Regions from separate parts of the Longimicrobium sp. genome, predicted to be linked through region 4. Evidence: riboswitches for the same ligand, from Rfam matches in the RefSeq annotation. Region 4 holds a riboswitch; each other region holds the start of a gene.
What was found. A riboswitch is a leader RNA that binds a small molecule or an ion and turns the genes downstream of it on or off. The one in region 4 is predicted to bind cyclic di-GMP.

Region 1 (2,194 bases), on a different contig from region 4:
CCACATGTCCACGCTCTCCGGCAGCGTCACCTGTGACCACGCGGTGCCGTCGAAGTGAAGCAGCACGCCGCCGTCGCCCGTGGCGTACACGTCGGTGGCCGAGGTGCCCCACACGCGGCGAAGGAGCGTGGTGACGCCGGAGTTCATCGGCGTCCAGTTCCCCGCCTTGCCGCGCAGGATGGTTCCCCGGTCGCCCACCACGAACCAGTCGTTTGGCCCGGCGGCCCACACGCCCCAGAGGTAGATGTTGGGCGACGGCGTGTACCAGTTGCCCAGGGCCAGGGGGTAGACGCTCTGGCCGTCCCACTGCTCCTGGCGCCACACCTGCCCGTCGAAGTGCAGGATGCGCCCGGCCTGGCCCACGGCGTAGATGTCGTCGGCCGCGGTGCCGTAGATGTCGAGCGTGCCATGCCACTGCACGGTGTCGACGTTGCTCCACTCCACCCCGTCGAAGTGCAGCACGCTCGTCCAGTTGGCCGCGTAGACGTTGTTCACCGACGTGCCCCACACCGCCCAGTTGCCCTGGTCGTGGGCGGGCTCCATCAGGTGCCAGCGGTGGATCGGCTCGTCCACGATCAGCGCGGCGCTGCCGGTGATGGACCCGATCGTCGCGGTGATGGACGTGAAGCCCGTCTGGCTCCCCGTCGCCATGCCGTTCGCGTCCACGGTGCCCACGCTGGCGATGGTGGACGACCAGGTGACCGGCGCGCCGGCGATGACGTTGCCGTGCAGGTCGGTGACGGCCGCGGTGAACTGCTGGGTTTCGCCCGGCAGCACCGTCGCGGTCCCCGGTGTGACGATCACGGCCCCCGGGATCCCCGACTCGATGCGGAACTTCACGGCCAGCGTCTGCCCGTTCACCACGGCCACGTACCGGCTGCCGTCCACGCCGCGCGCCGCCGAACCGTTCGCCACCACGCGCACGTCGGCGTGGCCCAGCTCCACCGGTCCCACGCGCACGCGAACGCGGTACACCTGCGCCTCGCTCAGGGAGAACTGGCGGGTGTGCCAGTTGACGTGGTAGTGCGAGTCGGAAACCTTCACCGCCTCGCCGCCGGTGCCCCCTGCCCGCGTGTACTCGGCGACGGGAGAGGTGCAGGCGGTGCCCGACCACGCGCAGATGGTCACGGTGGGGTCGAGCCCGGCATCGAACGTCCCGGGCGCGCCGGGGTTCCGGGCCATCGGCGGCAGCCAGAAGAAGCCGGGGGTGCCGCCGTGCGCGGCGTCGGAGATGGAAGCCGCCGCCACGCCGGTCGGGGCAGCCGGGTTCTCCAGGTCGGCGCACGCGGCGCCAAGAAGCGCGAGCGCGGCAAATGCCACGCGGGTCTGCCAGCTCGTTGCGAGCCGGAATACGGGGGTGTCGGTCATGAGCGGGAGGGGGGCGAACGGATTTGCCGGCGCGGCGGGCCGGCGACGCCCTTCTTCGGTAGCCCAGCTGTCTCGGAGAGACCTGTGGCTTTGCGGACCGGCCTCGCGGCCGGGGTGCGTTTTCGGCGAGGTGGTGTTTGGCGAGCTATAAAGTAGGCTTGATTTTCCTAAACGCAAGTGTATTGATACGCAAAGGTGTTGCAGAAGCAGGGCTTGGCCCGGCGGCCGCCAATCCTGAAGCGCGTTTTGGGCCGGAACGTCTCTGCATCCCACCGGTCCCGCTGACGCCCCGTCGCCGGCATGGCGGACGCAGCCTCGGCTCGACGCGGACCACGCGCTCATCGTTGGACAAAAGAAAACGCAGAGAGCGTTTCGGCTCTCTGCGTTCACGCCTGCCCCGCGGCGGAAAGCTTCAGGGCGTGCTGTCCACGCGCACGGGGACGCTGGCGGTGTCGCCGAGGGCAGGCGCGCTCACCCGGCCCCGCTCCACGAGCGCCGAGTCGCGTGCGTCCAGCGCCTCCAGGTGGATGGTGGTGTCGACGGCCATCCCCATCCGCGCCGCCTCTTCGGGAGAAAGCGCCTTGGCCTCGGTCTGCACCTGCTGCGACGACAGCCCGTCTTCCCACTCCTTGTTGGTGGTATCCATCTTCGCCGGCCCTCCCGCCGCCTTGTCGCCACCCCTTCCGCACGCGGCCAGGAGCAACGCGGCGGCGAACGTGAGGGGCAAACGGCGGAACTCAGACATCGGCATGGTGGCGTCTCCGTAGGAACTCGGAAAAAGATCGATGGCGCGGCGGCCCGCGCTCAGGCGCGGGGGCCCGCCGCG
Region 2 (2,194 bases), on a different contig from region 4:
CGAGCAATCGGCGCAAGCTTATCATCGGCATGTTCGAAAGCGAGTGGGATGAGGATGTACAGCGAGACACCTGGGAAGGAGGGGCCCGGGCCTGCTCCAGGTGATGCTTCTCAGGCGATGCTTTCCCGGAAGTTGCCGGGCCTGGGCCGGCCAGCACAAGGGCTGCGTCGACGTGTATGCGCCCAGGCCCGCCCTCCGGCAAGGGCGCCTTTCTGCACGCCATCGAGGCGATGACGCCCGAGTGGATCTTCGAGCACCCCTCAGACATCACCCGCGCATTCGACCTGTGGTGCTGAAGCCGAGCCTCCACGGATGCTGAACGCACGCTGGCGCGAAAACAGTTGACGATCCGCGCAACTTCTGCTTGCTTCCAATCGCGTCCCGTCGCCGACGCTCACCTTCGCGCGAGGTCCGTTACGTGAGAATCAGCATCGCCGCAGCCGCGGTGGCCATCGCGTTCGCGCACCCGGCTCGCGCGCAGCAGCCGACGCCGGCGCCGACCGCGACCGCCGCCGACTCGCAGGGGGTCCGGAACCCGCGCCCCGCGGGAACCCTTGGCCTGGCACTTCGCATCTTTCCCAACGCGCGGCCGTTCGTCGCGGTCGTGTCGCCGGAGTCGCCGGCGGCCGCGGCGGGGTTCATGGTGGACGACGTGGTGCTCTCCATCGACGGGCGTGACAGCCTGGAGCGTCCCCTGTTTCCTGGGCTGGCGCCGGGGCGCGCCTACACCGTCCGCGTGAAGCGCGGGGACGAGGAGCGCGAGCTGCGGATCGTGGCCGCGGCGCCTGCCGCCGCGCCGTAAGCGTCACTCGGCGCAGGACGTTTACCGGGAACGTTCCTTGCGCCACCTCCGTGCACCGGCGCAAGTTGCCGGAAATGATGCACCCCGCCTGGCCGTTCTTACCCGCGCCGGGCACCTACGATAACGGCAAACCCGTCGAAAGGCGGGGACGCAAAGCCACGAGGCTACAGCCGCGCTCCCCTGCGGCCATGCCGGTCGGGTTACCGAACAGGTGCTGCCATGCGCACTCCTCCGTCCGTATCCGATGCCGCCTCCGGGGCTGGCGCCGAGACCCTGCGCGGCCTGGCCGCGAACGCCGTCGCCCGGCTGAACCTGGGTGCCGCCGCCGTGCTGCTGGAGGGCGCCGGCCATCCCCCCGTGCACACCGCCGGCGCGCCGGAGCACCAGCAGGCGCTGCTGGCCGCCATCCTTCACCTGGGCCCGCCGCTGCGCGACGCACGGAACGCGGGCGAAACCCGCACCTTCCGCGCGCTCTCCGCCGGCGATCCGTCCCTCGTCTTCGGCCCCTCGCTCGCCCTCGTGCCGCTTGCCACTCCGGGCGAGGCGCCCGCCGGCTCGCTGGTGGCCCTCAACGTCCGGCCCTGGTCCGCCGGCGAGGTCGCCGCGCTGGAGTGCATGGCCGCGGGGGCGATGGCCGAGATCCGCGCGGAGGCCGCGGACGAGGCGCTGCGCGCGGCCCAGGCCCGGCTGGAGCTGCTGGAACGGGCGCTCGCGGCGGTGGATCGCGGGCTGACCATCACCGACGAGACGGGGGCCATCGTCTACACCAATCCCGCCGAGGCCCAGATGCACGGCTACCGGCTGGACGAGATGTACGGCCTTCCCGCCCGCGCGCTGGCGCCGCCCGAGCTGTGGAGCGCGCAGGGCGGCGTGCCTGCGCGCCCCGTGCGCCGCTGGGTGCGCGAGCGGATCAACGTGCGCCGCGACGGCACCCGCTTTCCCGTGCGCCTGTGGTCCGACATCGTAGCGGCGGACGACGAGCGGCCGATGGGGCTGGTGACGTGGTGCGAGGACCTGAGCGGGCGCGAGGAGCCCGCTGCCCCTTCGAGCGACGTGGACCTCGACGCGCTGACGCGCCTGCCCGACCGCGCCGCCTTTCTGCGCGCGCTGCAGCAGGCGTGCGAGGCCCGCGGCCAGCGTGGGGCCGAGTTCGCGGTGCTGTTCGTGGACCTGGACCGCTTCAAGACGGTGAACGACCGCCTGGGCCACGCCGCGGGCGACGCGCTGCTGGCCGTGGTGGGCGAGCGCCTGGCCGCCTCCATCCGCCCCAGCGACATGGTGGCGCGCATCGGCGGCGACGAGTTCGCCGCGCTGCTGCACGGGGTGGAGCGCGAGCAGGACGCGCTCGCCGTCGTTCAGCGCATCCAGCGGCTGCTCGCGGCGCCGGTGACC
Region 3 (2,194 bases), on a different contig from region 4:
GCGCGAGGCCAGGTCCGAAAGCATGTGGTCGGCCTCGGCGCCGTCGACCATGGCGTCGAACTCCTGCCACGATCCGCCGTGCAGCCGCGGCGCGTTGAAGCCGTGCGCGCCCACGTAGTCCACGTACGCGTCGCCGGGATAGTAGTGGCCGTACCAGTTCCAGTGCGCCGGGCCCGTGGCGCGGTTGGTCAGCGGGTTGCCCACGTTGGGGTTGAACACCCAGCGGACGTTGCTGGCGCCCTCGCGGCGGAAGATGTCGACGATGCGGCGCCAGGCGGCGGCGTACTTGGCCGGCGCGCTGTGGTCGCCGCCGTTCTCCACGCCCTGCCACACGTACTGCCAGTTGCCGTTCATCTCCCACGCCGGCTCCAGCAGCACCGTGCCGCCGACGGCCGCCAGCTGCCGGCCGATGCGCGCGAACTCGGCATCCGCGCGGCCCGCGGCGATCGCTTCCAGCAGCCCGGACTGCGGCGCGCCGTTCCAGCGCAGGTCCAGGGCGACGAAGTTGGTGGCGCCCGCCGCGCTCACCTCGCGCAGCACCTTGCCGCACCAGCCGGTGGCGGAAAAGTCGCACGACACCGGGTGGTAGGTCTTCACCAGCGCCGGCGCCTTGCCCACCATGTCGCCGTACTGGCGGATGGCCGCGCCGATGCGCTCGGGCTTGCTGTCGGCTTCGCCCAGGAAGGCGCCGTGAAAGAACGGGCCGCTGGTGGGGGTCACCGGCGCCTCCGGCTTCGTGGGGTCCTCGGGGCCGGTAACGGAGCCCGCGCCGTCGCAGGCCGCGCTGATGAGCACGAGCGATCCGGCGAGAACGACGGACGCGAACGACGAGACACGAGACGAGAGCTTGCGCATGGATGGCACCTTGCTTCGGCGGCCCGACTGGCGTGGCGGGAGCGATCCCGCGGTAGCCTCGTAGCTTTGCGTCCCCGCCTTTCGACGGGTTTGCCATTATCGATCGGTGCCCGGGGAGATTTTCCGGGCGGGAACATCGAGCGCGGAGGAGCCGCGCCCGCGCACCACTCTGGCACGTCGCGTTCCGCACCCGGGTGATGCAGCTAAGTGCTTGCAGATGAGCGTTTTAGATTGGAATGACAGGCGTGGTCCGATTGCAAACCGCGTGGCATTTTGCGGAAGCCCGCGACTTTTGCAAGCGCCGCGTAACCCGTGACGCCACTGCTACATAGGATGCCGACCACCCGCATCCGGCGCCCCTGTGTCATCCCGAAGGAGCGGCCCCGAGACCCCAGCCGCTACCCCATACCTGGCAGCGACTGAGGGATCCGCCACACACCATCCGAAGCGCATCGCTCTCTCCCCACATCGAGGCCCCAACCGGCGCGTCCCGGGGGCGCGACAGCGAGGCACCCAAACTCGAGACACATCCGCCGGGCTCGCCCCTCCCCCGCCCCTCCCCCGGCAAACTGCGCCGGGAGAGGGGAGAACTTCGATTGGGGTTCGATTGGACGTCGGTGCATGCCTCGGCAGCCCCCTCTCCCGGCCTCCCCCGAAACTGCGCGGGAGAGAGGAGCACTTCGACCGAGGCTCTACTGGCTGCCGGCGCATGCCTCGGCAGCCCCCTCTCCCCGGCCCTCTCCCCCGCTGCGCAGGGGAAAGGGAGAATTCGACTGCGTTTCGGCTGGCATGCGCGGGGGTCCTAACACGCGTGCGGCTGAAGCCCGGGCTTACGGCGAGTCCAGCGGCGGATTCACGCAGATAGGTACGAGCCTGTCCGCGGCCCTGTTGCTCTACGGTCACTGTGTGGCGGATCCCTCAGTCGCTGCGGTGTTTAGGCCACGCTGAGGGTACGGTGTGGCCGCTCCATCGGGATGACAGCGCGGACGGCGAAAGCCCCTCTCCGCGGCGATGCGGGGAGGGGCTTCTGCGGGGCGACGAACCGCGACTTACTCCGCGGTGCCGCCTGCCAGCGTGGAGAGGCGGCGGAGGAGCGCGTTGAGCGCGGCGCCTACCTCCGTGAACGTGGCCGACGAGGCGAAGCAAAGGTCCGCGCCCGCCTCCAGCAGCGACGGGCGAACCCCGGCGTCGTCTGCGTCCACGACCACGATGGGCATCCACGCCGCGGCCGGGATCGCGCGAAGCTCGCGCAGGGTCTCGGCTTCGGCGGCGGCGAGCTCGGCGCCCACGATCAGCGCCAAGGGCAGGTCGCCGTGCAGCCGCTGCCGGAGCGTGCCGG
Region 4 (2,194 bases):
GCCGATCGCCTCGTTCTTGTCTTCCAGGTGCGCGATCAGCGCCTCGGCGTTGGGCACCATCGTGCGGAACTTGTACATCTTGAAGCGGCGCTTGTTCTGCCCGTAGCGCTCCTGCGCGAACAGCACCGGCCCGCGGCTGGTGAACTTGATGGCCAGCGCGATGCCGATCAGGAAGGGCGACAGCACCAGCAGCCCCGCGGCAGCCCCCACGATGTCCACCGCCCGCTTGATGAGCACGCGGTGGTCGTCGCAGAAGGTCTTCATGGTCAGGAAGGGGAGCGCCCGGTCGTGCTCCAGCCGGGGCCGCGCCACCGACACCTGGAAGGCGTCCGCCAGGTACTTGCTCTCCACCCCCACCCGCGCGCACACCTCGATGGAGCGCTGGATCTCGGCGTAGCACGACTTGACCGGAAGGGCGATCAGCGCCTCGTCGACCACGTGGTGCATCAGCCAGTCTTCCAGCCCGTCCAGGCTGCACACCTTGGGAAGGTCCATCCGGGCGTCCAGCGCGTGGTCGTCGGAATCCACCCATCCCAGCAGCTCCACGCCGCCGGCGGGGCGCGACAGGATCTCGTCGCGCAGGCGCCGGGCGCGCGGCCCGCTGCCGATGATCAGCACCCGCCGGGGCACGTGGGTGCGCGCCGCCGAGTTTGCCAGCGCCCACACCGGAACGCGAACGGCGACGGCGATGGCGGCCGAGGCCACCCAGAACGCGGCCGCGGCGGGAACGCGGTACGGCCCCGCCAGGGTGGGCATCACGAAACTCATGGCGATGAAGCTGCCCAGCCCCGTGGCGGCCACGATGCGCAGGATGGCGTGCCGGCGGTTGGGCGCCACGTGCGCGTCGTACACGCCGGCCATGGAGAACAGCCGCGGCCACAGCAGGGCGAACAGCCCGGTCAGCAGCGCGTGGCGGATGGTGATCTGGAGCTTGAGCACCTCGTTCAGCCCGCCGGGCATGGTGCCCAGCGCCGTGCCGATCCACACCGCCAGCAGCAGCCCCACGCACGCGAAGGTGTCCACCGTCCGCTGCACTTCGGTGGGAAGCGCGGGAACCCGCGAGGGGAGCATCGTGGGCGCCGCCGACACCGTGAGGGTGGGCGGCACCGGCACCGACGCGGGCTCGTGGATGACGGGAACAGCCGGCACTTCGCGCGGAACTTCGGGCGGGGGGCCGATTTCGGGTGCTCCCCGGAGGGTGGTGCCCTCGAGGGCGATGATGCTGCGCTGCATGGCTTGTCCTACCACCTTCGGCGGCTGGGCTGTCTTGGCGATCCCCTGCGCCAACCAAGACCCCTGGCTCTGCGGCCCCGCCTCGCGGCGGGAGTGCTCTTGTCGGGTGCTGCACGGCCCGGAGGCCCCAGGCCGCCATCAAAGCGAATTCTATACCACCGGCGCACCTGTTTGTGCCCTCTCGTCCTGATCTGGGAACGAGTTAGGCCGTCATGGGGCACATCGTCGCGGATGCGGATGTTCCGCAACTCTGCCGCGGCGTGCGGCTGGGTGGGAGGGGTGTCACGCGGAGGCGCGGAGGACGCGGAGGGCACGGAAGGGTCCTTCGGCCGGTGGGGGTGGTCCCGGGCCGTCGTTCACAGGATGCGCGCGAGCTACGCGAAACGCCAGCATCCGCGCAGAATCCCCGGAGCCCCTTTCGGCCGGCGGCTGACGCGGAAGCGGAGGAAGGCAGAGAACTCTCCGCTCTTCCTCCGCTTCCTCCGCGCCTCCGCGTGGGATCTTCCCCCCGGCTCGTCAGCCCGCCTGGGCGTAGTAGGCGCGGCCCTCTTCGTACCACTGGTAGGCGGGGTCGTAGTCGCGGTCGCGGTCGGGGACGATGTCGTTGAGCACCGTGCCCACGGTGGGCATGCGCGCCCGGCGGCACTGCTCGGCGGCGTGCACCACCGCCTCGAAGGGCGTGACCCCGGCGCGCGACACCAGCAGCGTGGCGTCGGCGCAGGCGCCCAGCACGGCCGCGTCGGCGAACAGGTTCAGCGGGGGCGAGTCCAGCACCACGATGAAGTACTTTTCGCGCAGCCACTCCATCAGCACCTGGATGCGCGGCGACCCCAGCAGCTGCACCGGGTCGGGCGGCAGGTGCCCGGCGGGGATGTAGTGAAGCTGCCGGCCCTCGCCCACGTTCACCAGCTGCACCACGTCGGCCAGGGCCACGGTGCCCGCCAGCAGGTCCGAAAGCCCC

Region 1: it holds a riboswitch for cyclic di-GMP, as region 4 does, so the genes downstream of both, VIB55_RS00470 (Ig-like domain-containing protein) here and VIB55_RS22950 (sugar transferase) in region 4, are expected to answer to the same signal.
Region 2: it holds a riboswitch for cyclic di-GMP, as region 4 does, so the genes downstream of both, VIB55_RS22360 (bifunctional diguanylate cyclase/phosphodiesterase) here and VIB55_RS22950 (sugar transferase) in region 4, are expected to answer to the same signal.
Region 3: it holds a riboswitch for cyclic di-GMP, as region 4 does, so the genes downstream of both, VIB55_RS21170 (glycoside hydrolase family 26 protein) here and VIB55_RS22950 (sugar transferase) in region 4, are expected to answer to the same signal.

What each region holds. Positions count from the first base shown of each region.
Region 1 covers NZ_DATBNB010000015.1:2,912-5,105, forward strand. Annotated here, with positions in the region: gene VIB55_RS00470 (Ig-like domain-containing protein) at 1-1,368, opposite strand, end outside; cyclic di-GMP riboswitch class I at 1,423-1,497, opposite strand; gene VIB55_RS00475 (hypothetical protein) at 1,781-2,119, opposite strand; gene VIB55_RS00480 (alpha/beta hydrolase) at 2,173-2,194, opposite strand, start outside.
Region 2 covers NZ_DATBNB010000794.1:2,685-4,878, forward strand. Annotated here, with positions in the region: gene VIB55_RS22350 (DUF2262 domain-containing protein) at 1-25, opposite strand, end outside; gene VIB55_RS22355 (PDZ domain-containing protein) at 419-802, shown strand; cyclic di-GMP riboswitch class I at 918-1,010, shown strand; gene VIB55_RS22360 (bifunctional diguanylate cyclase/phosphodiesterase) at 1,022-2,194, shown strand, end outside.
Region 3 covers NZ_DATBNB010000750.1:209-2,402, reverse strand. Annotated here, with positions in the region: gene VIB55_RS21170 (glycoside hydrolase family 26 protein) at 1-855, opposite strand, end outside; cyclic di-GMP riboswitch class I at 870-960, opposite strand; partial or broken gene VIB55_RS21165 (hypothetical protein) at 1,905-2,194, opposite strand, start outside.
Region 4 covers NZ_DATBNB010000811.1:1,086-3,279, forward strand. Annotated here, with positions in the region: gene VIB55_RS22950 (sugar transferase) at 1-1,233, opposite strand, end outside; cyclic di-GMP riboswitch class I at 1,250-1,341, opposite strand; gene VIB55_RS22955 (GumC family protein) at 1,750-2,194, opposite strand, start outside.